Regions from separate parts of the Agromyces sp. NPDC058484 genome, predicted to be linked through region 2. Evidence: predicted binding sites of a transcription regulator. Region 2 holds the regulator's gene; the other holds the start of a gene.

Region 1 (12,565 bases), on a different contig from region 2:
GAATCCCGCCGACCGAGCTCACCGGACTCTTCGGCGCGGTCGTGAAGGTCGCCGCCCGCAAGATGATCGGCCGCGTGCCCGACTCGATCGGCGTGCTCGCGCACCACCCCGCCCTGATGCGGGCGTCGATGGGCATCGGCCGCAAGATCGAGGCGCTGCACGAACTCGACCGCGATCTCGCCTCGTACGCCGTAATGGCCACGGCGGCACACGTCGGGTGCAGCTGGTGCCTCGACTTCAACTACTACAAGGCGCACAACGAGGGCCTCGACGAGGAGAAGGCGCGGCACGTGCCGAACTGGCGCGAGGCATCCGTGTTCACGCCCCTCGAACGCCACGTCATGGAGTACGCCGAGGCGATGAGCCAGACCCCGCCCGCCGTCACCGACGAGCTGTCGGCCGCGCTGCTCGACGAACTCGGCCCGGCCGCGCTCATCGAGCTCACCGCCAAGGTCGCGTTCATGAACATGAGCTCGCGCATGAACGTGGCACTCGGCATCCATTCCGAGGGCTACGCCGACGCATGCGAACTGCCACCGCTCCTGACGCGGTCGGCCGAGAGGACGGATGCCGCAGGCGCGACGGGCGGGGCGGGCGCGGTGGTCTCGACGGTCTCGACGGTCTCGGCGGATGCCGCGGCCGACGTCGTAGGCTCGGCGTCATGACCGACGATCCGTTCGTCACCCATCGCGGCCTGCTCTTCACGGTCGCGTACGAGATGCTCGGCTCCGCGGCCGACGCGGAGGACGTGCTGCAGGAGTCCTGGCTGCGGTGGGATCAGGTCGACCGCGGTGGGGTGCGCGATCCGCGCGCGTACCTCGTGCGGATCGTGACCCGGCAGGCGCTCAACCACCTGCGCGCGTCGGCGCGGCGGCGCGAGTCGTACGTGGGGGAGTGGCTGCCCGAGCCGCTGCTCACGAGTCCGGATGTCGCCGACGACGTCGAGCTCGCCGAAAGCGTCTCGATCGCGATGCTGACCGTGCTCGAGACGCTCGGCCCGACCGAGCGTGCGGTGTTCGTGCTGCGGGAGGTGTTCGACGTGCCGTACGACGAGATCGCCGAGGCGGTCGACAAGTCGCCGGCGGCGGTGCGGCAGATCGCCCACCGCGCGAAGGACCACGTCGCGGCCCGGCGCCCGCGCGTCACGGTCGACCGCGCCGAGCAGGAGGCGGTCGTCGCGAGATTTCTCGCCGCGGTCAACACGGGCGACCTGCAGGGGCTGATGGACGTGCTCGCACCCGATGTGGTCTCCGTCGCCGACGGCGGCGGACTCGTGCGCGGTGCTGCTAGGCGGCCGATCGTCGGTGCCGACAAGATCGCCCGCGCCCTGCTCGGCGGCCTCGCGAAGCTCGGGCTGCCGTTCGAGGCGGTGCCGGTGTGGGTGAACGGGCATCCTGCGATCCGCGGCGAGATCGACGGAGAGCTGGCCGGTGCGATCTCGTTCGAGATCGAGGGCGGGCGAATCACGCGGATCTTCTCTATCGCCAACCCGCAGAAGCTCGGCCGGCTCGACGAGGCGGCTCAATTGATGCGATAGCGACTCCTGAATGGGTAGCTCGAGAGGTACTCGCGGGTATGTCGGACTCCACCACGATCGAGGTGCCGCGGGCCCTGCGTGATCGGCTCGTGCTGCATGCTGAACGCGATCATCTCGCGCTCGCGCAGTTGATCGAGCAGGCACTCGATGAGAATGAGGACCGCGAGTTCTGGGCGCGGGTGCAGCGTGAGCACGCCGGACTCTCCAGCGCTGACCGCGATGCATTTGTCGGCGGCCGAACGTGCCGCGACGATCTCCCGATGCGGGCGGCGACCTGCTCAGTGCTCGTGACGAATGGTGAACCGCGGCGAGATCTGCCTCGCCGACCTCGGTGATCCGATCGGAAACGAGCACGCGCTCAGCCGCCCGGTGATGACCATCAGCGCGCCGCACCCGTCACCCCACCTGCTCGGCCAAGGCGACGATGATGCCCGCCGGCCCGCGGAGGTAGCAGAGCCGGTACACGTTCTCGTAGTTCGCGACCTCGCGGAGCAGCTCGCCGCCGTGCGGGCGCAGGCGCGCAATGGTGTCGTCGATGTCGTCGACGGCGAACATCACGCGGTGCAGGCCCAGTGTGTTCGGCGGCGGGATCGCCGGCGTCGGGGCGGATGCCTCGGGCGCGAGGTACTTCGTCAGTTCGAGCCGGCCGTGGCCGTCGGGCGTGCGCATCATCGCGATCTCGCTGCGCACGCCGTCGAGGCCGACGGTCTGGTCGGCGACGTCGCCCTCGATCTGCGCGCGGCCCTCGAGGTCCATGCCGAGCTCGGCGAAGAACGCGACGGCCGCGTCGAGGTCGTCGACGACGATGGCGACGTTGTCCATGCGTTGAATGGTCATGTGGTCGAGCGTAGGCACGACCACCGACACTCTCGCGAGCGAGCACAATTGGGGCATGGTCGAGATCTCCGACGACGACTTCGAGGCAATGGTCACCGACGTGTTCGATGCGCTCCCCGACGACATGGTCCGCGGGCTCGAGAACGTCGGGATCGTCGTCGAGAATCAGCCGGTGGGGGAGCGACCGCGGCTGTTCGGGTTGTACCGCGGGCATCCGCTCACCGCGCGAGGGGTCTACGGCTTCGGCGAGCTTCCCGATCGCATCACGCTGTACAAGAACAACCTGCAGGAGCACAGCGCCGACCTCGACGCGTTGCGCTCCCGCGTGCACCTCACGCTCGTGCACGAGATCGGCCACTATTTCGGGCTCGACGACGCGCGGCTCCGCGAGCTCGGCTGGGCGTGAGTCGGCCGTCGCCGTCGAGCGGCACCGAGCGGTGACGACGGATGCCGCGGCCGCGTGCTGTGGCGGCGTTCCGGATCGATCGCGCGCATCCGTCGTATGAATGCCGCCTCACTTGAGGCGGATCTCACACGAGCCGCGCGGAGCATGACTGCGGCAACTTCGATCCACCGATCGGGCGCCGAGCCCATCGCAGAGGGGAATCGCTGAAGCCCGGCCTCGTAGCTCGCGTCGCTACATCATCGCCTGCAGCAGCTGCGTGGCCCGCTGGTTGTCGCTCGTCGCAAGAACGACGCGGTTCCTGGTGGCCACGTAGGCGAGGGAGATGTTGATCCCGGCCTCGGCGAGCGCGCGCGCCATCGCCCCGAACGTGCCCGGCGTGTCGATCTCGGGGTCTGGCAACGCAGGACTGACGAGCACGTCGGTCTCGGCCTCGACCGTGATGCCCGCGCCCTCGAGCGCCGCCTTGGCGCCCGCGACGTCTTCCACGAGCACATGCACGGCACCCCTTCCGCCCTCCATGATCGCGCAGAAACCCTCGATGTTGACGCCCGCGTTGCCGAGCGCCTCGCCGAGCCGTGCCCCTTCGCCGGGCTGGTCCTGGAGTGTGACCAAGAGATCCTTCGCCATGACGGCACCTCCTTCTCGGATGCCTCAGGTCTACGCCCGCGCTCGCGGCGAGTCAACGAGAGTTTGCTGGATCAGGCCGGGTCGATCCGGAGCACCGGCGCCGACTCGCCGACAGTGAGGTCGTCGATGACGCGGATGCCGCGCGCGAGGTCATCCACGGCGCCGATCACGGTGCCGAACCGCTCGCGATCGCTGCACACCGCCGTCACGCTCACGAAGTGCGAGCCGAGATCCCACGTGTACGTGGCGAACGGCGGGCGACCACCGGGCGGTAGCGGCATGGCGAGCTTCTCGCCGACGCCGAGGTAGGTGCCGCGGAACTCCTCGGTGTCGTCGTACTCGATCGGCATCGATGCCCGGGCGACGCGCAACTGCGGTGTCGCGGCCTGCACCTGCGCCATCGCTACGACCAACTCGGGGTCGTCCTTCCAGACCCACACGAGCACCCGGCCGCCCGCCTTGCGCATCAGGAACGGAACCGCCTGACTCATCGCCCAGGCGGTGAAGCCGCCCGCCCCGGACGGCGCCGCATCGGGCCCCTTGGCCTGGGCCAGCAGCATCCCGATCGCCGCCTTGCGGTGGCGTCGACCGCGGAATCCGAGGGAGTCCGTGACGGGTACCCACTTGGATCGATCGGGTTCTGCGTGGAGTCGGGGCACGCCCCAAGCCTACGAGTCGGGCCATCGCTCGAGGAGTCGAGCTCACCGTGCCTCGACAGCCAGCGGGGTAGTCGCTGTAGGGCTGTTGTTCGCCGATCGGCTCGCCGGTCTCGACGCGGACCTGGTCGTAGCCGTTGCCGTTACACGGCTCACCGAGCTCGGCGGCGAGGGCTCGAGGAGACATTCATCGTGGGGCACGATCGCGGGCCCGCGACACCCGACGAAGGTCAGGTGCTCGCCTGTCTTTCGGCCGTGATGGCGCGCCACGGCGGATCGGTACCTTCCTGGGATCCGAACTCTCTGGAGGATGCATCGGCGTCATCAATTCCGTCTCCGACGCGAGCGATCAGCCGCAACGCGCGGCCGCACACGGCCGGAACTCAGCTCGAGGTGAGCCGATGAGCTCGGTTCCGAGGGTCGCCCTAGCGACGGTGTCGGCGCACCTCGCAAATGTCGAACCGGGTTTTCGCCTCGCCGCAGACCTCGGGTACGACGGCGTCGAGGTGATGGTGGGCTACGAGCGAGCGAGCCGTGACGCTGCGCGCCTCAACACACTCGCGCATCGCCACGGCACGGAAAATACTCGCGATCCACGCCTCGTTCGCGCTGATAGACAAGGGTGCCTACGACAACCACATCTGGCAGGCCGTCCCGACCGTGCCCGGCCGCTCCTACGTCGTGTCGGCCGACGTGATGGTGGGCGTCACCGACGGGTTCGTCCCGAGCGCGGTCTTCCTCACCGCGAAGGGCATGAACCCCGACGGCTCCGGCCCGTTCCACGTCGACGCGAAGACCGTGGTGTCGGTCCGCGCGACCGATGAGGCAGGCAACGTGAGCGAGGTCCGATCGTTCACGCGCAAGGATCTCGGCTGATCACGCACGGGCCGGTCGGGTTTCCGACCGGCCCGTGCCGCACGAAGGATCCGGTGGGGGCGATGAGGACCCTGCCGCGTCGGTCGCGCGACGACGTGCCTCGTCGAGCACGTCGACCGCCTGCTTGACCTGTTCGGGCGTGCCCGTGCGCTCCGCTACGGTCCTGTCAACCCTCTGTGATCGGCTCTGTGGTCGATCTACCGTCGAGGGAAACACCCATCACGATCAGGGCCTTCACGGGCCTTGCGAAGGGAGGAACGATGAGTTCGACATGGGACGCATGGAGCTACCGCACGACAGCCGCGCGTGACGCGCAGAACAAGGACATCGCCGGATACGAGGTGCACGCTACCGACGGCCACATCGGCAAGGTCGATAAGGCGACCTACGACGTCGGCGCGAGCCAGATCGTCGTCGACACCGGCCCGTGGATCTTCGGCCGCAAGGTCCTGCTGCCGGCGGGGACGATCGACCGAGTCGATGACGCCGAGGAGAAGGTGTACGTAGACCTGACCAAGGATCAGATCAAGGACTCACCCGAGCTCGACGAGGGAACCACCTGGGATGACGCCGACTATCGAGAGCGCGTCGGCGGCTACTACAGCGGGTTCTACGGCTACTGAGATCCAACCCACTCACCCGTCGTCCCGGAGCACGCCTCCTGGGCGGCGGGTTCGCAATGTCCGGCGCTTCGTGCAGGTAGTCGATCTCTTCGAGGCTCGTGGCGGCGAAGTCCTCGACGAGCGAGGGCGCGTCGACGTGCTTCGCGACGAACCGCACGCGGCTGAGCCATCCGGCGACGCAGCGCCGCGCCGCCAGGTCGACATCGACGATCGCCTCGATGCCCGGTCGCTGCACCTTGACGACGGCCTCGTCGAGTCCGGTGTCGGCAGCGTCGATCGGTGCGAGCCGGGTGCGGTGGGCTTGGCCGAAGGATGCCGCCGTCAGCGGCGCTGCGTCGAACCTCGCGTATGCGCGCTCGAGCGGCAGCCCGAGCTCCGCCTCGGCGAGGCGCCGGATCGCGTCGAACGGCACCGGCGGCACCTCGTCTTGGAGGCCGGCGGGCTCGCGGGTGATCTCGGGCGGCAGCACGTCGAGGCGCGACGAGAGGTACGGGCCGACCTTGATCATGAGGCCGCCGAGGTCGATCGCGAGCGCGTGGAAACGGTGGGCGATGCGGGTCAGCCGCGCCGCTCGCCCGCGTGCCGCGACCTTCGCGAGGCCGATGCGCGGCAGCACGAGTTCGAACCACCAGATCTGCACGATGTGTCGCGCGGCGAACCGCAGGATCCGCCGGTGGCGGGCGCGCGTGCTGCTCGGCGTTTCGCCGTCGTCCATGCGTGTCATCGTATGCGCAGTGGCAACGGTCGAGGCACCGCCAGGCGCTTGCGGGTGCACCGTCGGCGTCACGCAGTCCACGGTTCGAGGAGGAGCGGCACGTCGAGCGGCGCGAAGTCTCGCACATAGCGCGTGACGACGCTGAATTCGTGCACCATCGCGGTCGCTGCAAGGTCAAAGGCGCGGCCGTCGCGGTTACGATTCCGCGTACAAGTTCGCGTGCTTCAGAGTCCGAATCCGGCGGTGGCAGGCCGGCAGCTGGGATGGCCCGCCGGTGGTCGCGAACTGCTGCGCAGAGGCCAGAGGCCCCCGCATTCGACGGCGAAGTATGAACCGGCGGGTCAGGCGGCGCGCATCGCCTCGATGAGTGCATGCATTGCGCGAACGGCCCGCACGGTCGCTGCGGCTGATGGAGTCGTACCCGTAGCCGGCCTTCGTCTTCATGCGGAGCAGCGCTTCGAGCTGTTTCGCGGCCGAACTGTCGGCGCGGTGCAGGTGGGCGATGGCGCTCGTGTGGTTCTCGCCCTGTACGTACGAGCCGATGCGCTTCATGCAGATCACGTCGGATACCGCGATACCGGCATGAACGCAGAGGGTGACGATGGCATCGACGAGTTCCGCGTCGTCGTCATCGAAGGCTCGGACGATTCCGACGGCGTGGGCGAACTGTTCTGCTTTCGAGCGCCGCCCACGTTCGGTCGCGGGCGTTCGCTCAACCTGCCGCACGTCGCCGCCGTTCGAGGAGGCCGATGCGGGCTCTGAACTCGGAGAGCGAACCTTGCAGCATCACGCCGTCTCGTGCGACCTCTGCGAGCACGGGATGTGCGTCTGAACCTTGTTCGAGTTCCGTCAGATCGTAGGTGAGAATGCGCGTGTCGTTACCGGTGAGTCTCGAGGTTCGAGCGGCGATGACGGCAGCCTCGTCGTCGAAGAGATCTGGGTCAGCCGATCCGGATCGCACGAAGAAGAGGTCGATGTCGCTGTCGGGGGTCATCTCGTCTCGTGCGGCGGAGCCGAACACCACGGCGAACTCAGGCCGAGAGGTGAAGCCCTGTTCGACAGCATCGCGCAACGCGTCGAGCACTCGAGATTTCGCTGAAGCCATCTCCGTGATCGCGTTCGCGAGCACGTGCTCGGCGTTGAAGCGAAACACGGTGCGAGAACCGATTGTTGTCTCGAGAACAGTGCCCTGTTGTACCAGGCGTCGGATCGCGTGGCGCACCCCGGTGTAGGACTTGCTCGTCATCCGGGCCAGCATCGCGACGTCCATCTGACCTGCGGGGTCGCGCGCAAGCACCGCCAGTACCTCGCCCTCGACGCCGCCGCTGACCGCGGCGATTGGATGCTGAAGCTGCATGGAACCCTCCCGATGCGGACTTTGCTAAATATCGCAACGCTATGCTGTCGATAGCAATCTATCGCTAAATAGAGCAACGAGCGACCTGACGAGTCACGTTCTCAAGAACGCGGGGATCTCACGAGCAGTTGTGTACGCACGCGAGGCCTGACGGAATACGAAAAGCCGTGAGCTCACCTGCCGCTGGGTGAGCCCGTTCCGTCGCCGAGGGTCCGTACGCGGCGCGTCGTGCGCTGCCAGACCACCTCAGGCGCGGCGATGTGCGGTCGCCGGCGAAACGGATCGTGGTCGCGATCGAGGGTTCCGGCTCTTTCGGCGCAAAGTTGGGCCAGGAAGCTGCAGGAGACGGGCCCAGCCGTGTTCGAGGTGCGGCCGCCCGGCCGCGGCTCGCGTGCTCGGGACGGCAAAACCGACCAGTTCGACGCGATCGCCGCCCCCCGGTCGATCCTGCACGCCGACCCGAGCCACCTCGCCACGCCCAGAGCGGCGGGGATGCGTGCGGCGCTTCACGTGGCTTACGACCGCGCGGCGGGCAATGAAGAAGAACTAGCGAACGCCAGCATCATCCAACTTGCGCAATAGGATCGAGGCGACGGATAGATGGTCGAGACAGAGATCGGGTGAATCCGTGAGCTCGGTCTCATGACCGCGCGGATTCCGAATCCCCGACTGTGCACCCGCGAAGATATAACGGTAGCCGAACTGCTCGTCCTTGTCGGAGTCGGTCGCCATTCCGTTCAGGTGGACAACCGGGGCTTGCTCATTGAAGGCTGCCATCATCAGTTTGTTGCCGGTGAGGCCTCGTAGTTGACTGATTCGCTTCACCTCCTTCTCGACGAACTTGAACGCCTCGAATGTCGCCTCGGGATAGTAGCCGTCGTCGTAAAGGCCTCGAACCTTCGAGGGCAGATCGGGGTGTATGTTGCGTGTCTCGAAGGGATGGAGTTCACCCGGAGTTTCCGGTGTCGCCTCGCTATACGTGTGGGCCCTACGAACGACCTGCTCGAACCAGCCCAGGTCACGCACGATCGATGAGGTTCTTCCGGATGCTGGCGAAGATCGCGTCATAAACGTCGGCGGTGGCAGCGGCGGGAAGATTCACCTCGACACGAACAGTGAGGCCTACGGCGTTGTCAGCGGTCGATGCATCCTGAGGTATGGGCGGCGCTACAAGTGCTTCAGTGGACTTCGCGCTCTGATCCCCCTCGCTTGCCGCTGCACTCGGCTTCGGCTTCGGCTTCGGCTTCGGCTTCGGCTTCGGAGAACCGACGGGCTTGCTGGCCGCGGGCTTCACCGGCTCCCCATGGCCAGCCAGCGCAGCCAGAGTCAGGAAAGTGGAGGCCTGCCGACCGCCGATCAGTTCCGAGGTCTTATCCTTGACGCGGAACCAGGTCGTGAGTACTTCTTTACTTTCGTCCCAAGCACTCGCGCCGTGCTCGGCAAAGAGGTCAGCGTAGGCCGCACTGATGAGGGTCTCGAGACCAGTCTTGAACTCGTCCTCACCGTGGAAGAACAGGTCTGTTGCGCCATCGACTTTCTTGCCTTCGTCATCGATCAATCCAAGGAACCGGAAGATGTTAATGATGTAGGACTCGTTTGCGGGCGCAATGCTAAAGCGCTTTAGCGTCGAGGCGTCTACTACGGGCGGAAACGCCTTCCGGAACTGCTCGAATGCTTTCACGAGTGCACCCTGGCCCGAGGTGTACGGGTACGTTGCCATCCCTCAACTCCCAAACAAGAAAGGGGCGCCCAGCCGGGCGCCGTGCTCGAATGATGGCTGATACCGCTTGCCGGATCGTGGCGACACGCTGAGCGAGGAATGTACAGCGGGTATGGCGACACGATTGTCGCGGACGAATCGGACAGTCCCGGGGAATACCCACGCCCCCACCGCGTTGAACTTGAGCGTACCCAACTCAAGTTCCCCAGGAGGACTAGGTGCCCGAAGACTTCAACCCCGAAGCCGGTGCGAACTCGTTCGACGAGTTCCTGTCCCGGTACCTTGCGGGAGAGCAGGCGCGTCAGGCTCGGTCGATCGACCTCAGCCGGTTCCTGACCGCCCGCACGCAAGGCATTCTGCAGCAGGCAGGACGCTTCGCGCTTGAGCGCGGCCAGACCGAGCTCGACGCGCTGCACATCCTGCGCGTCATCGTCGAAGACGAAGCGGTCACGCAGGCCATTCAGCGCATCGGGGTCGACCCCGAGCGCATCATCACGGCGACCGAGGCGCGGCTGCCTGCGGCATCCGAGACCCGCTTCGACGAGCTTAGCGAGCGAGCGAATGCCGCCGTAATCACGCCGAGTGCGTCGCGCGCACTGTTCCACAGCTACCAGGTCGCGCGCTCGAGCGGGGCGACCTACATCGACCCCGAGCACCTCTTCTTCGCGCTCGTGCTGGGGCAGGATGCGCCTGCCGGGCAGGTGCTGGCACGCGCCGGCGTCACCGCCGAGGCGCTGACGCAGGGGTTGAGCGACGGTTCCCTTCGACAGGCTCAGGGAACGGGTGACGAGGGCTCCCTTCGACAGACTCAGGGAGCGGATGCGGCATCCGCAACCCCCATGCTCGACAAGTTCGGCACCGATCTCACGCAACTCGCGCGAGATGGCGAGCTCGACCCGGTGATCGGACGCGTCGACGAGATCGAGCAGACCATCGAGATCCTGAGCCGCCGCACCAAGAACAACCCGGTGCTGGTCGGCGAGGCCGGCGTCGGCAAGACCGCGATCGTCGAGGGGCTCGCCCGAGCGATCGTCGAGGAGAACGTTCCCGAGCAGCTGCGAAACAAGCGGGTCATCTCGCTCGACCTGCCCGGCATGCTCGCCGGCACCCGCTACCGCGGCGACTTCGAGGAGCGCCTCACCAAGACCATGGACGAGATCGCCGCACACAAGGGCGAGCTCATCATCTTCGTCGACGAGGTGCACACCGTCGTCGGCGCGGGCGGCGGCGGCGACGGCGGCATGGACGCGGGCAACATCCTGAAGCCGCGCCTCGCACGCGGCGAGCTGCACCTCGTGGGCGCGACCACGCTCAACGAGTACCGCAAGATCGAGAAGGACCCCGCGCTCGAGCGCCGGTTCCAGCCGGTGAAGGTCGGCGAGCCGTCGATCGAGGATGCCGTGCAGATTCTGCACGGTCTGAAGCCGGCGTATGAGGAGCACCACGATGTCAAGTACACGGATGCCGCGTTGCGGGCGTCGGTGGAGCTCAGCGCGCGCTACCTCACCGACCGGGTGCTGCCCGACAAGGCCATCGACCTCATCGACCAGGCCGGAGCGCGGCTGCGCCTGCGCCTCGGTGTGAAGGTCGACGTGTCGGCGCTCATCGAGCGGCTCGCGTCGCTGGAGGCCGATAAGAACGCGGCCGTGCAGGCCGAGCACTATGAGGAGGCGTCGCGGATTCGGGACGAGATCGCGAAGATGCAGGCGAGGCTCGACGACGCTTCGGTCGCTGAGCCTGCCGAAGCGACTGGTGCCGAGCAGGCGAGTTCCCTTCGACAGGCTCAGGGAACGACTGTCGATGAAGCGCAGATCGCCGCGGTGATCTCGCGGGCCACCGGCATTCCGGTGAACCGCCTCACCGAGAGTGAGCGCGAGCGCCTCGGCGACCTCGAGGGCGAGTTGCACGCGCGCGTCATCGGACAGGACGACGCGGTCACCGCGGTCGCGAAGGCCGTGCGCCGCAGCCGCACCGGCATGGGCGACGCGCGCCGGCCGATCGGCAGCTTCCTGCTCCTCGGGCCGACGGGTGTCGGCAAGACCGAGCTGGCGCGGGCGCTCGCTGCGAGCCTGTTCCCTTCGACACTTCGACAAGCTCAGGGCACCGCAGGCTCAGGGAACGAAGGGGTGATTCGTTTCGACATGTCGGAGTTCGGCGAGCGTCACACGGTCAGCCGGCTCGTCGGCGCCCCTCCCGGCTATGTCGGTTACGACGAGGCCGGGCAGCTCACCGAGCGCGTGCGGCGCAACCCGTATTCGATAGTGCTGTTCGACGAGATCGAGAAGGCGCACCCCGACGTGTTCAACCTGCTGCTGCAGGTGCTCGACGACGGACGCCTCACCGACGGCCAGGGTCGCACGGTCGACTTCCGCAACACGGTGGTCGTGATGACCTCGAACCTCGGTTCGGAGTTCCTCGCGTCGCGGTCGGGTGCGCTCGGCTTCGTCGCGGGGTCGGATGCCTCGGGGTTTGCGTCATCCGACGACGTTCGCGCGCGCGTGATGGGCAAGGTGCGCGAGGCCATGCGGCCCGAGTTCCTGAACCGCATCGACGAGATCGTGCTGTTCCAGAAGCTCGACCAGCCGCAGCTCGAGCTGATCGTGCGGCTGATGCTCGGGGCATCCGCCGCTCGCCTTGCGGCGCGTGAGGTCACGTTCGAGGTGACGGATGGCGCGGTGACGTTGCTCGCGGAGCGCGGTTACGAGCCCGGGTACGGTGCCCGCCCGCTGCGTCGCGTGATCCAGCGCGAGATCGACGATCGCATCAGCGACCTGTTCGTCAGCGGTTCGCTCGGCGACGGCGAAGGTGTGCGAGTGGATGCCGCGGACGGCGAGTTCATCGTGGCATCCGTGCCGCGCGCGGCCGTGCAGGCGCCCGCCGCCGCGTAGTCGTCGGTTGAGTAGGCGCCAGCGCCGTATCGAGGCCACGAATGCCCGGTCCCATCAACGGGGCCGGGCATTCGTATTTCCCCGTCAATGCGTTTGCGTGCGGATGCCGCCCAGCTGAGGCATCCATCGCCTGGTTCGCATCACGCTGCCGCGGTCAGCTTGCGAACGTGGGGGACTCCGGCAGCCCGTTCGGCGGCGAGATCGTGCGCAAGCTGCATCGCGAGCCAAGCACGTGCCGTTCCGGCGCCGGCCTCCTCGAGTCGTACGGCGAGGTTGGGGGTGACGCGTGCATGCTCGTGAAGGACGCGACTGAGCGTCACACG
Region 2 (18,028 bases):
GCGCCAGCCCCAGCGCGAGCACGAGCACGATCCCGAGGATGCCGAAGTAGGGCGCGCCGCCGATCGTGACGAACAGGGCGAACGCCGTCGGCGCGAGGAAGCTCACCGCTCGCCCCGTGGTGGCGTAGAGGCCGAAGACCTCGCCCTCGCGGCCCGGCGGGATGAGCCGCGCAAGGAACGTGCGGCTCGCCGACTGCGCCGGGCCGACGAAGAGCGTGAGCGCGAGTCCCGCGGTCCAGAACACGATCGGGCCGCCGTCGTGCAGCAGGAACACGAGGAATCCGCTCACGACGAGCCCGGTCAGCGCCGTGATGATCACGGGCTTCGCACCGAGCCGGTCGTCGAGCGCCCCGACCGCGATCGTCGAGATGCCGGCCACCACGTTGGCGGCGATCGCGAAGATGATCACCTCGCCGGCCGAGAATCCGAAGACGGATGCCGCGAGCACGCCCCCGAACGTGAACACCCCGGCGAGGCCGTCGCGGAACACCGCGCTCGCGAGCAGGAACCACACGGTGTTGCGCTGCTCGACCCAGAGTCGCCTGATGTCGCGCCCGAGCCGGGCGTAGGACGCGAAGAAGCCCACCTTGCCGCGGTCGATCGCCGCGGGGTTGCGGTACTCGGGCACCGCGATCAGCACCGGGAGCGCGAAGAGCCCGAACCACAGCGCCGACACGATCATGGTGACGCGCACATCGAGGCCGTTCTCGCCGGTGACCCCGAACAGGCCGACCTCGGGCTGGATGAAGCCGAAGTACACGATGAGCAGCAGCACGATGCCGCCGACGTACCCCATGCCCCAGCCGAAACCCGAGACCTTGCCGATCGTGCGCGGCGTCGACACCTGCACGAGCATCGCGTTGTAGTTGACGCCGGCGAATTCGAAGAACACGTTGCCGGCCGCGACGAGGAAGAGCCCGAGCAGCAGGTACTCGGCGGCCGGGTACACGAAGAACATAGCGAGGCTGAGCGCGACGACGAGGTAGGTGTTCACCGCGAGCCACAGCTTGCGGTGCCCGCTCGTGTCCGAGCGCTGGCCGGTGATGGGCGCGAGCACGGCGATGAGGAGCCCCGCGATGGCGAGCGCCCAGCCGAGCTGCGCCTCCACGGTGCCCGTCGGGCCGAACGACTCGCCCGTGAGGTAGACCGTGAACACGAACGTGGTGACCACGGCGTTGAACGCCGCCGAGCCCCAGTCCCAGAGCCCCCATGCGAGGATGCGCCTCCTGCTCGCGCCTACGTCCGAGCCCCCGCCGGAGGGCTGGGTCGCGTCGGTCGGGGTTGCGGGGTGCTGGGTCATGACGCAAGCCTCGTTCGGTCGGATGAACGGAGGATGACGAGCCTCGGTTCGGCATCCCGCTGGATCGGCGGCGATCTTCGCTGCACTGTAACGCGAGCGGATGCCGCGGCGGTAGCGCACCGCGCCGTGTGCGGGCGGCCCGATACCGACCACGCACCCATCAAGTTCATTTGTACAAACGTGTATTTGTGATAGTCTCGATCGCAAGGAGGTGGCCGACGATGAGCGATCCGACAGCTGCGATCGATCGAACGTTCCATGCGCTCTCCGACCCGAACCGTCGCGCCATCCTGGCAGCCGTTCGCAACGGCCGTCGTGCGGTGGGCGAACTCTCCGACGCGCTGGGGATGTCGCAGCAGAACGTGTCCCACCACCTCAAGGTGCTTCGCACGGCAGGGCTGGTGACCGGCTCTCGGTCGGGCACTCGTCACCTCTTCGCGGTGCGTGTCGAAGGGCTCGCCGTCGGCAAGGCGTTCTTCGACGATTTCTGGCCCGAGCGGCTGAGTCTGTTGAAGCAAGCGGTGGAGGAGTCTTCGGCCGGGAGCGGTGATGGCTGAATACAGGACTTCGATCGACATCGATGCCAGCCCCGAGACCGTCTTCCAGTTCCTGGTGACTGAGCGGGGGATGACCTCGTGGATGGGCCAGTGGGCCTCCCTCGACCCGGTGCCGGGCGGCGAGTTCGCGGTGGACATCGCCGGATACCCTGCGCGGGGCATGTTCCTGGAGGTGGATCCGCCACGCCGGGTCACCGTCTCGTGGGGGTTCGCCGGAAGCGAGAGTCTGCCTCCCGGTGCGTCCACGGTGTCCTTCGAGCTGACGGCGATTGCCACTGGAACGCGGGTCGAGCTCGTGCACACCGATCTTCCCGACGCCGAAGTCGCCGGTCACATCGAAGGCTGGAGCCACTTCCTTCCCCGACTCGTGCGCGTCGTCGTGGGCGAGCGACTCCATCCGGATACGTGGGTACCGAGACCCTGAACATTGAGAACGAAGGAGTCGCAATGCCGAACATCGATCACGATGCGCTGTCGATCGTGGAGGCCTATCACCTGGCCTGGACGAGCGGCGACGTCGATGGAGCCCTGACACACATCTCGAACGACGTCCGCTGCTTCGCACCCGACGAGAACGTCTCGACGAAGGACGACTGGCGCGAGTACCTGGCCGGCTTCGTGCCGATGCTCACCGGCGCTCCCGAGCACGCCCGAATGACGAACGGGAATCGGGTGGCGCTGTGGTACTTCCCGCAGACCGCGGTGACGACGACGACCCTCGCGAGCGAGCTGTTCACCGTCGAAGACGGGCAGATCGTCGAGATCCGCCTCGCCTTCGACCGCCTGGGCTACGTCCCGCGGGAACGGTAGCCGGCAACGCCGCCGTCGGTAGGGTTTCGCCTGTGGGTGCCCCGGTCAGGTTCGTCGCGCACGCGTCGATGACGCTTCCGAGATGGCGCGCGTGAATGTGCAGTCGTGGTGTGAGGCGTACCGCGGGCAAGCACGGGTTCGTGGCCGACGGCACGGTGAACGTGGAGGACGGCGTGCGCGTGATCCGCATGGTGCGGATCTACTCCGGGCACCTTGGAACCGACTGAGGGCACATGGTCAGCCGGGATGCCCCGCCGCGACATCCGCTCGGCTATGCGCGGTCGCGCGCCGTCCAATGCAGGCTCGGCAGGTGGATGAGCACCAGCGCGATGAGTGCGAGCACCGAGTTGTTGAACGCCGGGTCGAGGCCGTTCCACGACGTCGACTTCCACATCTGGAACCACTCGCCGCCGATCGTGATGAACCCGCCCATGAAGAGTGCGATCAGCATGAGCAGGCCGATCGTGGAGATGGCGCGCGCCGTGCGGTAGCCGTGGTGGCGTTCGCGGATCCAGAACACCACGGCGGCGACGAGCACGATCGCGGTGGCCGACTCCCACGCGATGAGGCCGATGTAGGCGACGTTCTGCAGCACGGGGTCGGTGATCGCCCGCCACATGACGTCGGGATCGAGGTCCTCACCTGCCGGTGCGCCGAAGTTCGTCGTGTCCATCGCCAGCACGTGCTGCACGAACGCCTGGTTCGTGCCGAAGTCGGTGATGTTGCCGAACGCGACGAGCAGGATGTACAACCCGTTCAGCGCGACGAGCACCGCGGCGACGACGGGCAGCGTGCCGAGCGCGAGCCATCCACGCCGGGCCTCGTCGGCCGCGGGGACGGCGTTGCCGGGTGCAGGGGTGTCGGGGGCGGAGCGGTGCTCGGACATGGCGTCTCCTCACTCGAATCGGATCGTCGTCGATCCGCGGGCACTGTATCGCCCGACGGATGCCGCGTCGACACGAATCGCGCTGCGCGAACGCATCGACGTTCGTGCCGAGCGTGCACGTCTCGCCCGGATCCGGGCGCGAGCCGCACTCTCGACGAACGAGCCCGCCCCGCGGCATCCCCTCAGAACCCGACCTCCCCCACGAGCTCGCCGAACAGCTCCTCGGCGTCGCACTCGAGCCGCTGCCTCGTGAACCACTCGCACACGTTCACGCAATCGCGGTGCAGCAGGTCGAAGCCCCGCGGGTTCGACACGAGGTCGACGATCTGCGGCAGGTCGATCGCGACGATGCGTCCGTGGTGCACGAGCAGGTTGTACGGCGAGAGGTCGCCGTGCGCGAGCCCTGAGCGCGCGAGCAGCCGCATGAAGTCCATCACCTGGTGGAACAGCGCGCGCAGTTCCGCGGCATCCGCTCGCTGTTGCGCGAGCCGGGGCGCGGCGACCCGGCCGTCGCCGATGAACTCCATGAGCACCTCGGTCTCGTGCACCTGCACCGGGTACGGCACGGATGCCCCGAGCTCGGTCAGGCGGCTGAGCGCGTCGAACTCGGCGGACGCCCACTGCACGCGCGCGACGGCTCGGCCGAACGACGTGCCCTTCGCGACGGCGCGCACGTCGCGGGTGCGGCGGATGCCGCGTCCCTCGGTGTAGACGGACGAGCGGTGGAAGTCCGAGTGCTCGCTGCCGCGATAGCGCTTCGCGGCGAGCAGCACGGCGTTGCCGGGCACGTCGGGCGCGGCATCCGGAATCGCACGCTCGATGAGATCGAGGTTCGCCTCCTTGCCGGTCTTCACGACGCCGAGCTCGGTGTCGATCGCCGCGGCCGAGGTCACGAGCCAGTCGGGGCGCGGCTCGGGGCCGCGCTCGGTGGGGATGGTCGCCGGCCAGGTCGACCAGCGCTGGCCCTCACCGGGCTCGGCGGCCTGGAACATGAGGGCGTCGACAGTGTTCATGTCGTCTGGCGCGTCGAAGCGCGCGGCGACAGCGTCATTCGGTACGGCGTCGTCAAGCGACGAGAGAAAGGTCACGGTGGCTCTCCGAGATCAGGAGGCCACCGTCGCGTTGCTAGGGGGCGGCCTCACCGGGAAGGGTGTCTGCGATGCGCACGACGATGACGGCGTTCATCAGGCTCTCCTTCCGGTCTCGTTCCGTTCCGTGGCGAACGGATGCCGCGTGGTTCGGTCCGTGGGCGAGCATACTCGGTGCCCGCGGTCGCCGAAAGGGCCACGTTCAGGCGTCGATGTCGTCGAGGCGCGCGATGACGACCTCGAGCAGGCGCGCGAGCTCGCCGCGCTCTGCGTCGCCCAGGTCCTGCAGCACGTCGGACTCCACGACGTCGGAGCCACGGATCGCCAGGCTGAACAGCTGCCAGCCCTCCTCGGTGAGGCTCACGAAGATGCGCGTGCGGTTGCCCGCGTCGGGAGTGCGCTCGACGAGCCCGCGGTCGGCGAGCTTGTCGAGCCGGTGGGTCATCGACGAAGGGGCGACGTTCGTAAGGTCGGCGAGCTGGCTCGGCGTGAGCGCCTCGCCGGCCTTCGCGAGCGAGGTGACGACGGCCCACTCGCCGGCGGTCACGTCGAGGTCGGCGAGCTGCCTGGCATACCACTGATCGAGCTTCTTCGTCAGGCTCTGCACGGCGGTGATGACCCGCTGCACCGATTCCTCGCCGCCCGCGGCGACGTAGGTCGCGACCGCGCGGCGGTGCAGCTCGGGTGCGGTCGCGGTGCGTCTGGCCATGCGGGAATTCTCGCATGCGTTCTTCGGTTGCTAATATTTCGATATCGAATAGTTCGTATTCGAAGCGCACGGATGCCTCGGCCGCACGTCGGCGCGAGGCATCCGTCGTCGCGACCGACCGTCTCAGGCCTGAAAGGGGGCCCGTACTGTGCGCGCGAAACTGCTCATCTTCGCATCTGCGATCGGCATGCTCGGCTGGGGTGCCGTGCTGCCCTTCCAGTACGCCTATGCGGCCGACACCCGCGGCTGGGGCGCGCTCATCGCGGCGGGCGCCTCCTCGCTGTTCTCGGTCGGCGCGCTCGTCGCCGCGCCGATCGCGGGGCGCCTGAGCGATCGCTTCAACCCGGTGCACGTGGCCGTCGCCGCGCAGCTGCTCGGCGCCGCCGGCGTCGCCTCGCTCGTCTTCGTCGACGTGCCCGGCGGCTTCCTCGCGGGCATGCTCGTGTTCGGACTCGGGCTCGCGGCCGCGGTGCCGGCCAAGCAGGTGCTCGCGCTGCAGTGGTCGTCGAGCGACGACCGCCGCAAGGTGTTCGCCTACAAGTTCACCGGCGAATCGCTCGGCATGGCCGTGGGCGCCTTCCTCGCCGGGCAGATCGTCGATCTCGAGCGGGCCGATGGCCTCGACATCGGCTTCGCGATGGCCGCGGCCGGCTTCGTGCTGTCGTCGGCGATCATCGCGCTCGCGGGCCGGGGCGCGCAGGTGCCCGCCGAGTTCGCGGTGGATACCCCGGCGGCGGATGCCCCGGGGACGGGCGCGCCGCGGTCTGCGGCGGCGACCGGCTCGATGGGTGCGATCGAGGCGGCGACCGGGGCGATCACCGTGATCGACGGGCCCGTCGAGCGTCGCGACCGCAGCGTCGTGCGGGCGATCCTCGCCACGCCCGCGCTGCGATGGACCGCTGTGGTGACGATCACCCTGGCGCTCGGCTTCTACGCCCAGTTCGAGTCGGGGCTGCCCGCGTACGGCCTCACGGTGCTGGGCGTCGACCCGGGCGCGATCGGCATCGCCGCCGCGGTGAACTGCGTCGTGATCGTCGCGTTGCAGGTGCTCGTCGTTCGGCTCACGGCCAAGCGCAGCGCCCCGTCGCTGCTCATGGCCGTCGGCGCCATCTGGGTGGTCTCCTGGCTCGTGATCTCGGCGGCGCAGTTCGCGCCGGGCATCGCCGCGGCCCTGTTCGTGATGACGTACGGCATCTTCGCCGTCGGCGAGACGATCTACAGCCCGGTGCTGAATCCGCTGACCGCGCAGCTCGCCCCGAAGGGCATGGTCGGCCAGACCCTCGGCACGATCGGCGCCCTGCAGACCGCCTTCTCGGCGGCGGGGCCGCTCGTCGCGGGCGTGCTGCTCGGCGCCGGACTCGCCGACGTGTTCCTCGGGATGCACCTCGCGGTGAGCGCCGTCGCCGTGTTCGCCGCTTGGCGAGTCAAGCGGGCGCTCGCGGCGTCGGGTGCGGGCGGTGCGCGCGGTGCGCGCGGTGCGCGCGGTGCGCGCGGCGCACCCGCGGAGTCGCGCGTCCGCGAGGAACCACCGACGACCCAGGTGCCGACCACCTGAGCCGGGCAATGCGTCGGCAGCGCGCGGATCGCGTCGTCACGAGTCGCGGCTCGGCCGCGGACCTCGTACGAGGGCGACGAACCAGGCGACGCCGGTGATGACGTGCATCGACGCGAGGGCGAGCTTGGTGCCGAGGTCGGCTTCGACCGTGAGCGGGAGTGCCGCGGAGAGCACCCCGAAGGCGAGTCCTGCCCAGGCGGCCCAGAGGCGGATCGCCGGCCAGCGGCGGGTGAGGAGCCATACCCCGGCGCCGACGACGACCATCGGCACGACGACCGTGAGCGTGACTGCGACGGCGTCGACCTGGATGCTCCCCGGCGCACCCGGCGGCGTGACGATCAGCGACGCACCGCCCGCGGATGCGATCCACAGGACGATGAGGTCGAGGACCACGGCAGCGCCCGCCGCGATCAGCACGCGGACGGGGATGAATGCCCGGGCCGCGGCATCCGTTGCAGTGGCTGGCGTACGACCGTCGGTACTCATTGCGACTCCTCAATAGTTGGGTAGCTCAAGTAATTCCAGAATGCTCCGAATCATTGAGAAAGTCAATCGTTGATTCAACGCACTAGTATGGCGCCATGCAGGATCGAGAGGCACGGCTCGTCGAATCACGTCGGCTCTCCCGCATGTTCTTCCTCGTGGCGGAACGCAGCAAGGCCGACTTCGCGGCCGCGGTCGCGCCGTTCGGCCTCCCCGTTCCGATCGCGAGGGCGATCCTGATGCTCGGCGAGCCGAGGCCGATGCGCGAGCTCGCCGATCGGCTTGCGTGCGATCCGTCGTACGTCACGAACATCGCCGACACCCTGGAGGAACGCGGTCTCGCGCAACGCTCACCCGGCGAAGACCGGCGGGTGAAGCTGCTGCGCCTGACCGACGAGGGCGCCGAGCTCCGCGATCGGATCGCCGACGCGGTCGCCGAGGGCGCGACGGTGTCGAAGCGCCTCACCGATGCCGAACGGGCCGCGCTTGCGCCGCTCCTCGAGCGGCTGCTCGCGCCTGGCGACTGAGCCCGAGTTGGTGACCTGACACGACTGGCCCGGGAATACTGGGAACCAGCCGTGAGTTGAGTCGAGTACGCTCAGGTTTTGCGCCCGCGACTTGACAGGTCCGGATGCCCCTGAAACACTTGAGCCGCTGGCACTCAAGTTCCGGCGACACTGACTTCGGTTCGGTCCCTGAGCTCGTCGAAGGGCGGGCCGGCACGGCCGAACCGGCATCCGTCTGAACGGCATCGAGCAGCGTCGCGCTCCGCGGCGCACCTCGACCACCGACGCGAGAGAAGGAGAAACACACATGTCACGAGCAGTAGGAATCGACCTCGGCACGACCAACTCGGTCGTGTCGGTCCTCGAGGGCGGCGAGCCCACGGTCATCGCCAACGCCGAGGGCTTCCGCACGACCCCGTCGGTCGTCGCGTTCACGAAAGACGGCGAGGTGCTCGTCGGCGAGACCGCGAAGCGCCAGGCCGTCACGAACGTCGACCGCACCATCTCGTCGGTCAAGCGCCACATGGGCACCGACTGGAAGTCGTCCGAGGTCGACGCCAAGAAGTACACGGCGCAGGAGATCTCGGCGCGCATCCTGCAGAAGCTGAAGCGCGACGCCGAGCAGTACCTCGGCGACACGGTCACCGACGCGGTCATCACGGTGCCGGCGTACTTCAACGACGCCGAGCGCCAGGCCACGAAGGAGGCCGGTGAGATCGCGGGCCTCAACGTGCTGCGCATCATCAACGAGCCCACGGCGGCGGCGCTCGCATACGGCCTCGACAAGGGCAAGGAGGACGAGCTCATCCTCGTCTTCGACCTCGGCGGCGGCACGTTCGACGTCTCCCTCCTCGAGGTGGGCAAGGACGAGGACTTCTCGACCATTCAGGTCAAAGCGACCGCCGGCGACAACCGCCTCGGCGGCGACGACTGGGACCAGCGCATCGTCGAGTGGCTGATCAAGCGATTCAAGGACTCGACGGGCGTCGACGTCTCGAAGGACAAGATCGCGCTGCAGCGCCTCAAGGAGGCCGCCGAGCAGGCGAAGAAGGAACTCTCGAGCTCGATGAGCACGAGCATCCAGCTCCCCTACCTCTCGCTCACCGAGAACGGCCCGGCGAACCTCGACGAGACGCTCACCCGCGCCCAGTTCGAGAACATGACCAGCGACCTGCTCGACCGCACGAAGAAGCCGTTCGAAGACGTCATCCGCGAGGCGAACCTGAAGCTGTCGGATGTCGCGCACGTCGTGCTCGTCGGCGGCTCGACGCGCATGCCGTCCGTCTCCAACCTCGTGAAGCAGGAGGCCGGCCAGGAGCCCAACAAGGGCGTGAACCCCGACGAGGTCGTCGCCGTGGGCGCCGCGCTCCAGGCGGGCGTTCTCAAGGGCGAGCGCAAGGATGTGCTGCTCATCGACGTGACCCCCCTGAGTCTCGGCATCGAGACCAAGGGCGGCATCATGACGAAGCTCATCGAGCGCAACACCGCGATCCCGACCAAGCGCAGCGAGACCTTCACGACCGCCGACGACAACCAGCCGTCGGTCGCGATCCAGGTCTTCCAGGGCGAGCGCGAGTTCACCCGCGACAACAAGCCGCTCGGCACGTTCGAGCTGACCGGCATCGCACCGGCGCCCCGCGGCATCCCGCAGATCGAGGTCACCTTCGACATCGACGCGAACGGCATCGTGCACGTCGGCGCGAAGGACAAGGGCACCGGCAAGGAGCAGTCGATGACCATCTCGGGCGGCTCGGCGCTGCCCAAGGAGGACGTCGAGCGCATGGTGCGCGACGCCGAGGAGCACGCCGCCGAAGACAAGAAGCGCCGCGAGTCCGCCGAGACCCGGAACTCCGCCGAGCAGCTCGCCTACTCGGTCGACAAGCTCATCAAGGACAACGACGACAAGCTGCCCGAAGACGTCAAGTCAGAGGTGCAGGGCGACGTCGACGCGCTGAAGTCGGCCCTCGCCGGCGATGACGACGACGCCGTGAAGAGCGCGTTCGAGAAGCTCTCGCAGTCGCAGGGCAAGCTCGGCGAGGCGATCTACGCCCAGTCGCAGACGGCGGATGCCTCGGCGAACCCCGGTGAGGACGCGACGCCGACCGGCGAGCAGGCCGCCTCCGACGAGGACGTGGTCGACGCCGAGGTCATCGACGACGAGGACCCTTCGACGAGCTCAGGGCAGGGGAGGTAGTCCGTGTCGGACGAGAACCAGAACCACGAAGAGCCGGTGATCCGCGACCCTTCGACAAGCTCAGGGCAGGCCGACGGCAAGCCGTCGCGGCGCATCGACCCCGAGACCGGTGAGGTTCGGCAGCCCGAGGTCCCTGAGCCTGTCGAAGGGACAGGCGGCGACTCCGCGGCATCCGCTCCGGCAGGCTCAGCGAACGGTGGCGAAGACGACGACGTGCTCACCGTCGACGACATCCTGAACGCGGCCCAAGCCGAGGTGCAGGAGCCGAGCGACGAGCACCTCGCCGACCTCAAGCGGGTCACGGCCGAGTACGCGAACTACCGCAAGCGCACCGAGGCGAACCGCGAGGTGGAGCGCGAGCGGGCGATCGGCGCGGCGGTGGCTGTGCTGCTGCCGGTGCTCGACGACCTCGACCGGGCCGAGAAGCACGGCGACCTCGAGGGCGACGCTCCGTTCGCGACGATCGCGGCCAAGCTCCGTGCGTCGGTCGAGAAGCTCGGGCTCTCGCCCTTCGGCGAGGTCGGCGAGCCGTTCGACCCGCAGCGGCACGAGGCGATCTTCCAGCAGCCGTCCGACGAGGTCGAGACCGACACGGTCGCCGACGTCGTCGAGACGGGCTACACGCTCGGCGGCTCGCTGCTTCGCGCAGCGAAGGTCGTCGTGAAGACGCCGCAGCAGTGACCCTTTCGGTGATCGAGTAGCGCCCGCCTTGGGCGGCGCTACTCGATCACCGATTACATTCAGACTCAGAGGAGGTGCCGATGGCCAGTCAGGATTGGTTCGACAAGGACTTCTACCAGGTCCTCGGCGTCTCCAAGGACGTGAGCGACGCGGAGCTGAAGAAGGTCTACCGCAAGCTCGCGCGCAAGTACCACCCCGACTCGAACCCCGGCGACGCTGCCGCCGAGGCGAAGTTCAAGGAGATCAGCGAGGCGCACTCGGTGCTCGCCGATCCCGAGCAGCGCAAGGAGTACGACGCGATCCGCGCGATGGGCTCGGGCGCGCGGTTCACCGCGCCCGGCGGCGCGGGCGGCGCGGGCGGCTTCGAGGACGTGTTCGGCGGGATGTTCGGCCAGGGCGCGCCGGGCGGTCGCCAGTCGTACACGTTCCAGCAGGGCGGCGACTACGACGACCTGCTCGGCGGCCTCTTCGGCGGCGGCCGGTTCGGGCAGCCGTCAGGCGGATACCGCGGATTCGGCGGCCCGACGCCAGGTCGCGACGTCGTGGCATCCACGACCCTCGACTTCATCACGGCCACAAAGGGCGAACAGATCACCCTCGAGACCTCCGACGGGCGCCCGATCACCGTTCGCATTCCGGCCGGCGTCGCCGATGGGCAGAAGATCAGGCTCCGCGGCAAGGGACATCCGTCGCCCGACGGCGGCGAGGCAGGCGACATCATCCTCACGGTCAACGTGCGCAAGCATCCGGTGTTCGAGCGCGACGGGCTGAACCTACGGGTCACCGTGCCCGTGACCTTCGCCGAGGCGGCGCTCGGCGCGACCATCGAGGTGCCGACCCTCGGCGGAAACCCGGTGAAGCTCAAGGTCGCCCCCGGCACCCCCAGCGGCCGGGTGCTGCGCGTCAAGGGCCGCGGCGTCGAGACGTCGAAGGGCAAGGGCGACCTGCTCGCCGTGGTGCAGGTGGCTGTGCCGTCGCACCTCTCGAAGGAGGCCGAGCAGAAGCTCGAGGAGTTCTCCGCCCTCCTTCCCGACGAGAACCCGCGCTCCGAGCTGCTCGGGAAGGCCGGGGGCTGACGCGATGAACGAGACGAGCCCGCTGTTCGTCATCTCGGTCGCCGCCGAACTCGCCGGAATGCACCCGCAGACCCTCCGGCAGTACGACCGGCTCGGCCTCGTCTCGCCCACCCGCACCGCCGGCAAGTCGCGCCGCTACTCCATGCGCGACGTCGTGCAGCTCCGCGAGATCGCCCAGCTCTCGAGCGAGGGCGTGAGCCTCGAGGGCATCCGCCGCGTGCTCGGCCTCGAAGACGAGGTGTCGACGCTTCGCGAGCGCGTGCGCGAACTCGAGAGGATGCTCGCCGACGAGATGCTCAATCGGCCGGGCCGTCGCGTCTTCGCGGCGGGTTCGGCCGGCGAGGTGGTCTCCCTGCGCGCGGGCACGCGCGTGCGCCGCGAGAACGCCGTCGTCGTGTGGCGGCCGCTCGACCGCGACTAGGTCAGCAGGAGCGGCAGGCTCGGCGACCTAGGCGGCGAGTCCGTGGCTGCGGACACGGCTGCGTTCGAGCAACCGTGTCGCAGCGAGATCCCACAGCAGGTACTGGCCGCACTCCTCGGCACGGTCGTGACGTGCCCCCTCGAGTGCGACGAAGACATGGCCGGCGCGCTGGACGAACCCCACGGTCTCACCCTCGAACGAGACCTCGTCCAGATCGAACTCGATCGCGGAGACGACGATCTGGGACGTCTCGACGGCGTCCCGTTCTCCGACGGTTCGAAGGGCCATACCGGTGACCGAATCCGCCCCCCGCTCGTCCAGACTCGCCATACCGGTTCCCCCCGCCACTGCACGCAGCCGGATGTCGTCCCTCATCGTCCCGGTGCGTGATCGTACTGTTGCATCAACGGTACGGGGGCGGTATGCCCTCGCACGAGGGCCAAAGGTCCCGAGGAAGTCTCGAATTCGGTCGACGGGCTACGGCGAATCCGCCTTCCGCTCGTGCTCGACGTGCAGCACGGCCGCCTGGGTGCGGCTTTCGAGGCCGAGTTTGGCCAGCAGCGAACTGACATTGTTCTTGATGGTCTTCTCGGCGAGCCCCAGGCGCCCCGCGATCTGGCGGTTCGTCGCGCCATCGGCGATCAGTGCGAGGACCTGGTGCTCCCGCGGGCTCAGCACGTCGAAGGTGGGGTCGCGGCGCGAGTGCTTGAGCTGATCGATGACCTTCTCGCTCGTGCGCGGGTCGATCAGTCGTACCCCCGAGGCGACCGTGCGCACCGCGTGGAGGAGGTTGCTCGCACGCACATCCTTGACCACGTAGCCGGCGGCACCCGCGATGACGGCGGATCTCAACGCATTCTCGTCGTCGTACGCCGTCAGGATCAGGCAGCGGATGCGAGGATCCGTCTGGCACACGTCGCGGCAGACGTCGATGCCGCTGCCGTCGGGCAGACGCACGTCGAGCACGGCGACGTCGGGCCGCACCATCGGGATACGGACGCGGCCCTCGGCGGCTGTGGAGGCCTCGCCGACGACCTCGATGTCGCGCTCGGCGTCCAGCAGGGCTGCGAGACCCCGCCGCACGATCTCATGGTCGTCGAGGAGGAAGACACGGATGGCGCTCATGATCCCGACCTCATGGTGCGAGCGGGACAGCCCAGCTCAGGCGCGTGCCCGTGGCATCCGAGTCGATGGTGAAGGTGCCGTCGTGGCGGTGCGCGCGCCCGGCGCAGTTGGCGAGCCCGCTGCGCCGGGTGGCGGTGCCGATGCCGATGCCGTCGTCGTGGATGGTCGCGACGAGCTGATCGGAGGTGACTCCCACGCTGATGGATGCCGCCGCCGCCCGCGCATGTCGGGCGACGTTGGTGAGTCCCTCGCGCACGACGGCCAGCAGGTCATCAGCGATGTCATCGTCGACGACGAGGTCCACCGGTCCGGAGAACGTGACGTGCGCGGGATGCGCCAGGATGGCGTTCACCTCATCGGCGATGTCGAGCACGCGGCGCCGCACACCGGCGAGGTCGTCGGGCCGCTGGGAGAGTGCGAAGACGATCGTCCTGATCTGACCGATCGCATCATCGATGCGGCCGATGTCGGCATCGATGCGCTCCGCAGCTTGGCCCGGACCGATGAGATTCTCGACGTTCTGCAGATCGAGACCGATGGCGAACAGTTGCTGGATGACGTGGTCATGGAGGTCGCGGGCGATGCGTGCGCGGTCCTCGAGGAGCCGCATCCTCTGCCGGTCGGAGCGGGTGGATGCGAGCTCCATCGCCCGGCCGGTCTGCACCGCGACATCCGCAGCCCGTTCCAGTTCGAATCGGCTGAACGGTCGCGAACCCTGCCGGCGCAGCGCCAGCAGGATCGAGGGGTGCTCGCCTCCCGAGCCGAACGGCACGATCAGGGCGGGACCGCTCGGCCAGCCGTGGTCCTCCGCCGTGCCGCCGTCGCCGAAGGCGTCCACGCGACGGGATCGCAGGGTCTCGAGGGCGTCGTTCAGATGCGGGTTCGCAATGCGCCGGCGGGTGCCCGGGACGCGGTTCGCCCCGCTTCCGCGCGCGGCGACGACGGTCAGCGCCGTGCCTTCGCGGGCGGGGGAGAGCACGCACACGAGGTCGGCGTCGGACAGGCGCTCCACCCCGTCGACCAGCTCGACCATGGCATCGTGCGGGTCGCCCGACAGCAGGGCGGAGGTGATCTCCGCGGCCGCGGCGGCCCATGCCCTGCCTGCCTCGGCTTCGGAGAACGCGCGGGCGTTCGCGATTGCGAACCCCGCTCCGGCAGCCAACGACGTGATCAGCTCCTCGTCTTCGAGGCTGAATCGCCCCCGGGCGTGGTCGGCGAGGTAGATGTGGCCGTAGACCGCGTCGCCGACTCGGATGGGGACGCCGAGGAACGAGCTCATCTTCACGTGACCGTCGGGAAAGCCGACCGAGCGGGGATCGTCGGCGATGGATTCGATGCGAATCGGCTCCGGATCGTCGATCAGCGCGCGCATCAACCCGCGGCCCTCGGGAAGGTGCCCGATCGCGCGGGCCTGCTCGCCGGTCATCCCGACATGGATGAACTCCTCGAGACCGCCGTGTTCATCGAGCACTGCGAGGGCGGCGAAGCGGGCGTCGACCAGGTCCATCGCGGTATCCACCATCGCGCGCAGCATGGTGGCGAGGTCGAGATGCGAGCCCACGGCGCGGTCGGTTCGGAGCAGTGCACGCAGCCGACCCTCGGCCGGCGCATTGCTCGCGTGCTCGGCGCGTTCGCCCCGAGCATGCTCGAACTCGGCATGAGGCGCCGCGGAGAAGGTGAGGGAGTCGTCCTTGGACACGTCGGTAACCATCCCTTCGCGCCGCCGGTCTCCGGCACGGTGGCGAGAGGCGGTGTCTCGCTGCCAGCTTACGCGGTGCCCGATGAGCGACCTCGAGTCCTGCAGGATCTCGATTCCGTAAGATGGAATGAGTCGAAGGAAGTCCGTGACGTGCACCGTACGGGTCATCCCGACCCCATGGGCTGGGGCACGATCCCCGACGACCATGATCGGGCCTGAGAAACGAGATCGCCATGAGGATCGTGATCGCCTCGGACAAGTTCAAGGGATCCCTCGACGCGTCCGAGGTGGCGAGCTTCCTGGCTGAAGGGGTGCACTCGGTCGACGACACCGTCGTCGTCGATCGGGTGCCCGTCGCCGACGGGGGAGAGGGCACGCTCGATGCCGCGCTCGGCGCAGGGTTCGAGCCCCGGATCGTGCGCGTCACCGGCCCGACCGGACAGCCCGTCGAGGCGGCCTTCGCAGTGCGCGGCGATGAAGCCGTCATCGAGATGGCCCTCGCCTCGGGGCTTGCCGTGCTTCCTAGCGGAGTGACGGATGCCGCGGGCGCCACGAGCCGCGGAACCGGCGAGCTCATCGCCGCCGCGCTCGACGCCGGGGCGACCCGCATCGTGCTGGGGGTCGGCGGCAGCGCGACGACCGACGGAGGCGCGGGGCTCATTCAGGGTCTCGGCGCACGCCTCCTCGGCGCCGACGGCGCCGACCTGCCAGACGGGGGCGAGGCCCTCGCCGGACTCGCCGCGGTCGACCTGTCGGCGCTCGACGCGCGGATCGCAGGCACCCGGTTCGTGCTGGCCAGTGACGTCGACAACCCGCTGCTCGGCCCCTCCGGAGCTGCCGCGGTCTTCGGGCCGCAGAAGGGGGCGGATGCCGCGACCGTCGCTGCCCTCGACGTCGCGCTCGCCCACTACGCCGGCCTGCTCAGCGCAGCCCTCGGCGATGCCGCCGCCCGCGCGGTCTCCTCGCCCGGCGCGGGCGCCGCCGGCGGCGTCGGCTTCGCGGCGCTCGCCGTGCTCGGCGCCGAACGCCGGCCCGGCATCGACGTGGTGCTCGAGTTCGCGGGCCTCGACGAGCGCATCGCCGGCGCCGACCTCGTGATCACGGGCGAGGGCAGCCTCGACGAGCAATCGTTCGGCGGCAAGACCCCCATCGGCGTCGCACGGGCGGCGGCCGCGGCATCCGTGCCCGTGATCGCCGTGTGCGGCCGCACCACGCTCTCTTCGGCGCGCCTACGGGAGGCCGGATTCGAGCGTACGCTGGCCCTGACCGACCTCGAGCCCGACGCCGACGTGTGCATGCGGGCCCCCGGGCGGATCCTCCGTCGGATCGGGGCGCTCGTCGCGGCCGACCTCGGCGCGCACGTCCGCCATTGACCAGGATCAGCACCAGCACCGAAAGAGCTTCAGCATGACCGCAGATCGTCCGGAATCAGCTGCCGGCGGCGAGTTCGACCTCGTCATCCGCGGTGAGCGCGTCATGACGACGGCGGGCATCGTGGCCCGTGAGGTCGGCATCGCCGACGGCGTCATCGTCGCGATCGAGCCGCTCGGCAACGGCCTCGCTGGCCGAGAGATCGTGACCCTTGCCGACGACGAGACCCTCCTGCCCGGCCTCGTCGACACGCACGTGCACGTCAACGAGCCCGGGCGCACCGAGTGGGAGGGATTCGCTTCGGCGACGCGGGCGGCCGCGGCCGGCGGCGTGACGACGATCATCGACATGCCGCTGAACAGCATCCCGCCCACCGTCACGGTCGACGCGCTCGAGCAGAAGCGCGCGGTGGCGCGCGACCAGGCGTTCGTCGACGTCGGATTCTGGGGCGGCGCGATCCCAGGCAACACGGCCGCGCTCCGTGCCCTGCACGACGACGGCGTCTTCGGCTTCAAGTGCTTCCTGCTGCACTCCGGCGTCGACGAGTTCCCCTATCTCGAGGCCGACGAGATGGAGGAAAACCTCGCCGAGCTGGTCACGTTCGACTCCGTCATGCTCGTGCACGCGGAGGACTCCCGCGCGATCGACCGGGCGCCGAGGGCCGAGGGCGATGGCTACGGCAGGTTCCTGGCCTCGCGTCCGCGGGGGGCCGAGAACATCGCGATCGCCGAAGTCATCGAGCGCGCCAGGTGGACGGGCGCGCGTGCCCACATCCTGCACCTCTCGTCATCCGATGCCCTGCCGATGATCGAGAGCGCCAAGCGCGACGGGGTGCGGGTCACGGTCGAGACCTGCCCGCACTACCTCACGTTCATCGCCGAGGAGATCCCCGACGGCGCCACCGCCTTCAAGTGCTGCCCGCCCATTCGCGAGGCGGCCAACCGCGAACTGCTCTGGAAAGGACTCGAGCACGGCACCATCGACTTCATCGTGACCGACCATTCGCCGTCGACGCTCGAGCTCAAGGATCTCGAGAACGGCGACTTCGCGGTGGCCTGGGGCGGGGTCTCGTCGCTGCAGCTCGGCCTCGCGGTCGTCTGGACCGAAGCCCGCCGGCGCGGCCTCGGCCTCGAGCAGGTCGTCGAATGGATGTCGGCGCGCCCGGCGCAGCTCGCCGGACTCACGCGCAAGGGGCGGCTCGCGCTCGGCTACGACGCCGACCTGTCGGTCTTCGCGGCCGACGACGCCTTCGTTGTCGACGCGACGACGCTGCACCACAAGAACCCGATCACGCCCTACGCCGGGCGCACCCTCTCGGGCATCGTGCGGCAGACGTTCCTTCGCGGGCAGCGCGTCGACGGCGTCACCCCCACGGGCCGCCTGATCCGCCGCGGCGGCGTGTGAATCGGAGCGCCGGCCCCACGGCAAGGCATTACCTCGAGCTATACTGAGATATGTCCAAGGTGATGGTTTCCTTCGCTGACGAGCTGCTGGCCGAGATCGATGCCGAGGCCAAGCGGCGATCCACGAGTCGGAGTGCTCTGCTGGCCGCTGCAGCCAGGCGCGA

What was found. Region 2 encodes HspR, which represses chaperone genes until heat shock. Its sites were predicted from a motif close to AAGTTGAGTCNNNNNGACTCAACTT; they were not measured.
Positions count from the first base shown of each region.
Region 1: ACFWN7_RS11385 (ATP-dependent Clp protease ATP-binding subunit) is a predicted target of HspR. The motif match lies at 9,533-9,557, and genes of this name have one in related genera.

Region 1 covers NZ_JBHXMP010000012.1:54,108-66,672, forward strand. Annotated here, with positions in the region: gene ACFWN7_RS11315 (carboxymuconolactone decarboxylase family protein) at 1-665, shown strand, start outside; gene ACFWN7_RS11320 (RNA polymerase sigma-70 factor) at 662-1,537, shown strand; gene ACFWN7_RS11325 (hypothetical protein) at 1,522-1,731, opposite strand; gene ACFWN7_RS11330 (VOC family protein) at 1,934-2,374, opposite strand; gene ACFWN7_RS11335 (metallopeptidase family protein) at 2,430-2,780, shown strand; gene ACFWN7_RS11340 (hypothetical protein) at 3,012-3,407, opposite strand; gene ACFWN7_RS11345 (hypothetical protein) at 3,479-4,066, opposite strand; gene ACFWN7_RS11350 (hypothetical protein) at 4,598-4,939, shown strand; gene ACFWN7_RS11355 (PRC-barrel domain-containing protein) at 5,200-5,562, shown strand; partial or broken gene ACFWN7_RS11360 (AarF/UbiB family protein) at 5,627-6,277, opposite strand; gene ACFWN7_RS11365 (hypothetical protein) at 6,473-7,003, opposite strand; gene ACFWN7_RS11370 (nucleotidyltransferase domain-containing protein) at 6,990-7,634, opposite strand; gene ACFWN7_RS11375 (TIGR02391 family protein) at 8,181-8,660, opposite strand; gene ACFWN7_RS11380 (DUF5343 domain-containing protein) at 8,653-9,354, opposite strand; gene ACFWN7_RS11385 (ATP-dependent Clp protease ATP-binding subunit) at 9,573-12,242, shown strand; gene ACFWN7_RS11390 (HigA family addiction module antitoxin) at 12,383-12,565, opposite strand, start outside.
Region 2 covers NZ_JBHXMP010000009.1:46,094-64,121, forward strand. Annotated here, with positions in the region: gene ACFWN7_RS09115 (MFS transporter) at 1-1,300, opposite strand, end outside; gene ACFWN7_RS09120 (ArsR/SmtB family transcription factor) at 1,522-1,857, shown strand; gene ACFWN7_RS09125 (SRPBCC domain-containing protein) at 1,850-2,281, shown strand; gene ACFWN7_RS09130 (nuclear transport factor 2 family protein) at 2,305-2,667, shown strand; gene ACFWN7_RS09135 (DUF2165 domain-containing protein) at 2,939-3,553, opposite strand; gene ACFWN7_RS09140 (serine protein kinase RIO) at 3,736-4,566, opposite strand; gene ACFWN7_RS09145 (MarR family winged helix-turn-helix transcriptional regulator) at 4,844-5,350, opposite strand; gene ACFWN7_RS09150 (MFS transporter) at 5,499-6,905, shown strand; gene ACFWN7_RS09155 (DUF6069 family protein) at 6,942-7,391, opposite strand; gene ACFWN7_RS09160 (MarR family winged helix-turn-helix transcriptional regulator) at 7,487-7,915, shown strand; gene dnaK (molecular chaperone DnaK) at 8,202-10,088, shown strand; gene ACFWN7_RS09170 (nucleotide exchange factor GrpE) at 10,092-10,769, shown strand; gene ACFWN7_RS09175 (DnaJ C-terminal domain-containing protein) at 10,850-11,845, shown strand; gene ACFWN7_RS09180 (heat shock protein transcriptional repressor HspR) at 11,850-12,266, shown strand; gene ACFWN7_RS09185 (hypothetical protein) at 12,294-12,554, opposite strand; gene ACFWN7_RS09190 (response regulator) at 12,744-13,391, opposite strand; gene ACFWN7_RS09195 (GAF domain-containing protein) at 13,402-15,090, opposite strand; gene ACFWN7_RS09200 (glycerate kinase) at 15,324-16,463, shown strand; gene allB (allantoinase AllB) at 16,498-17,865, shown strand; gene ACFWN7_RS09210 (hypothetical protein) at 17,928-18,028, shown strand, end outside.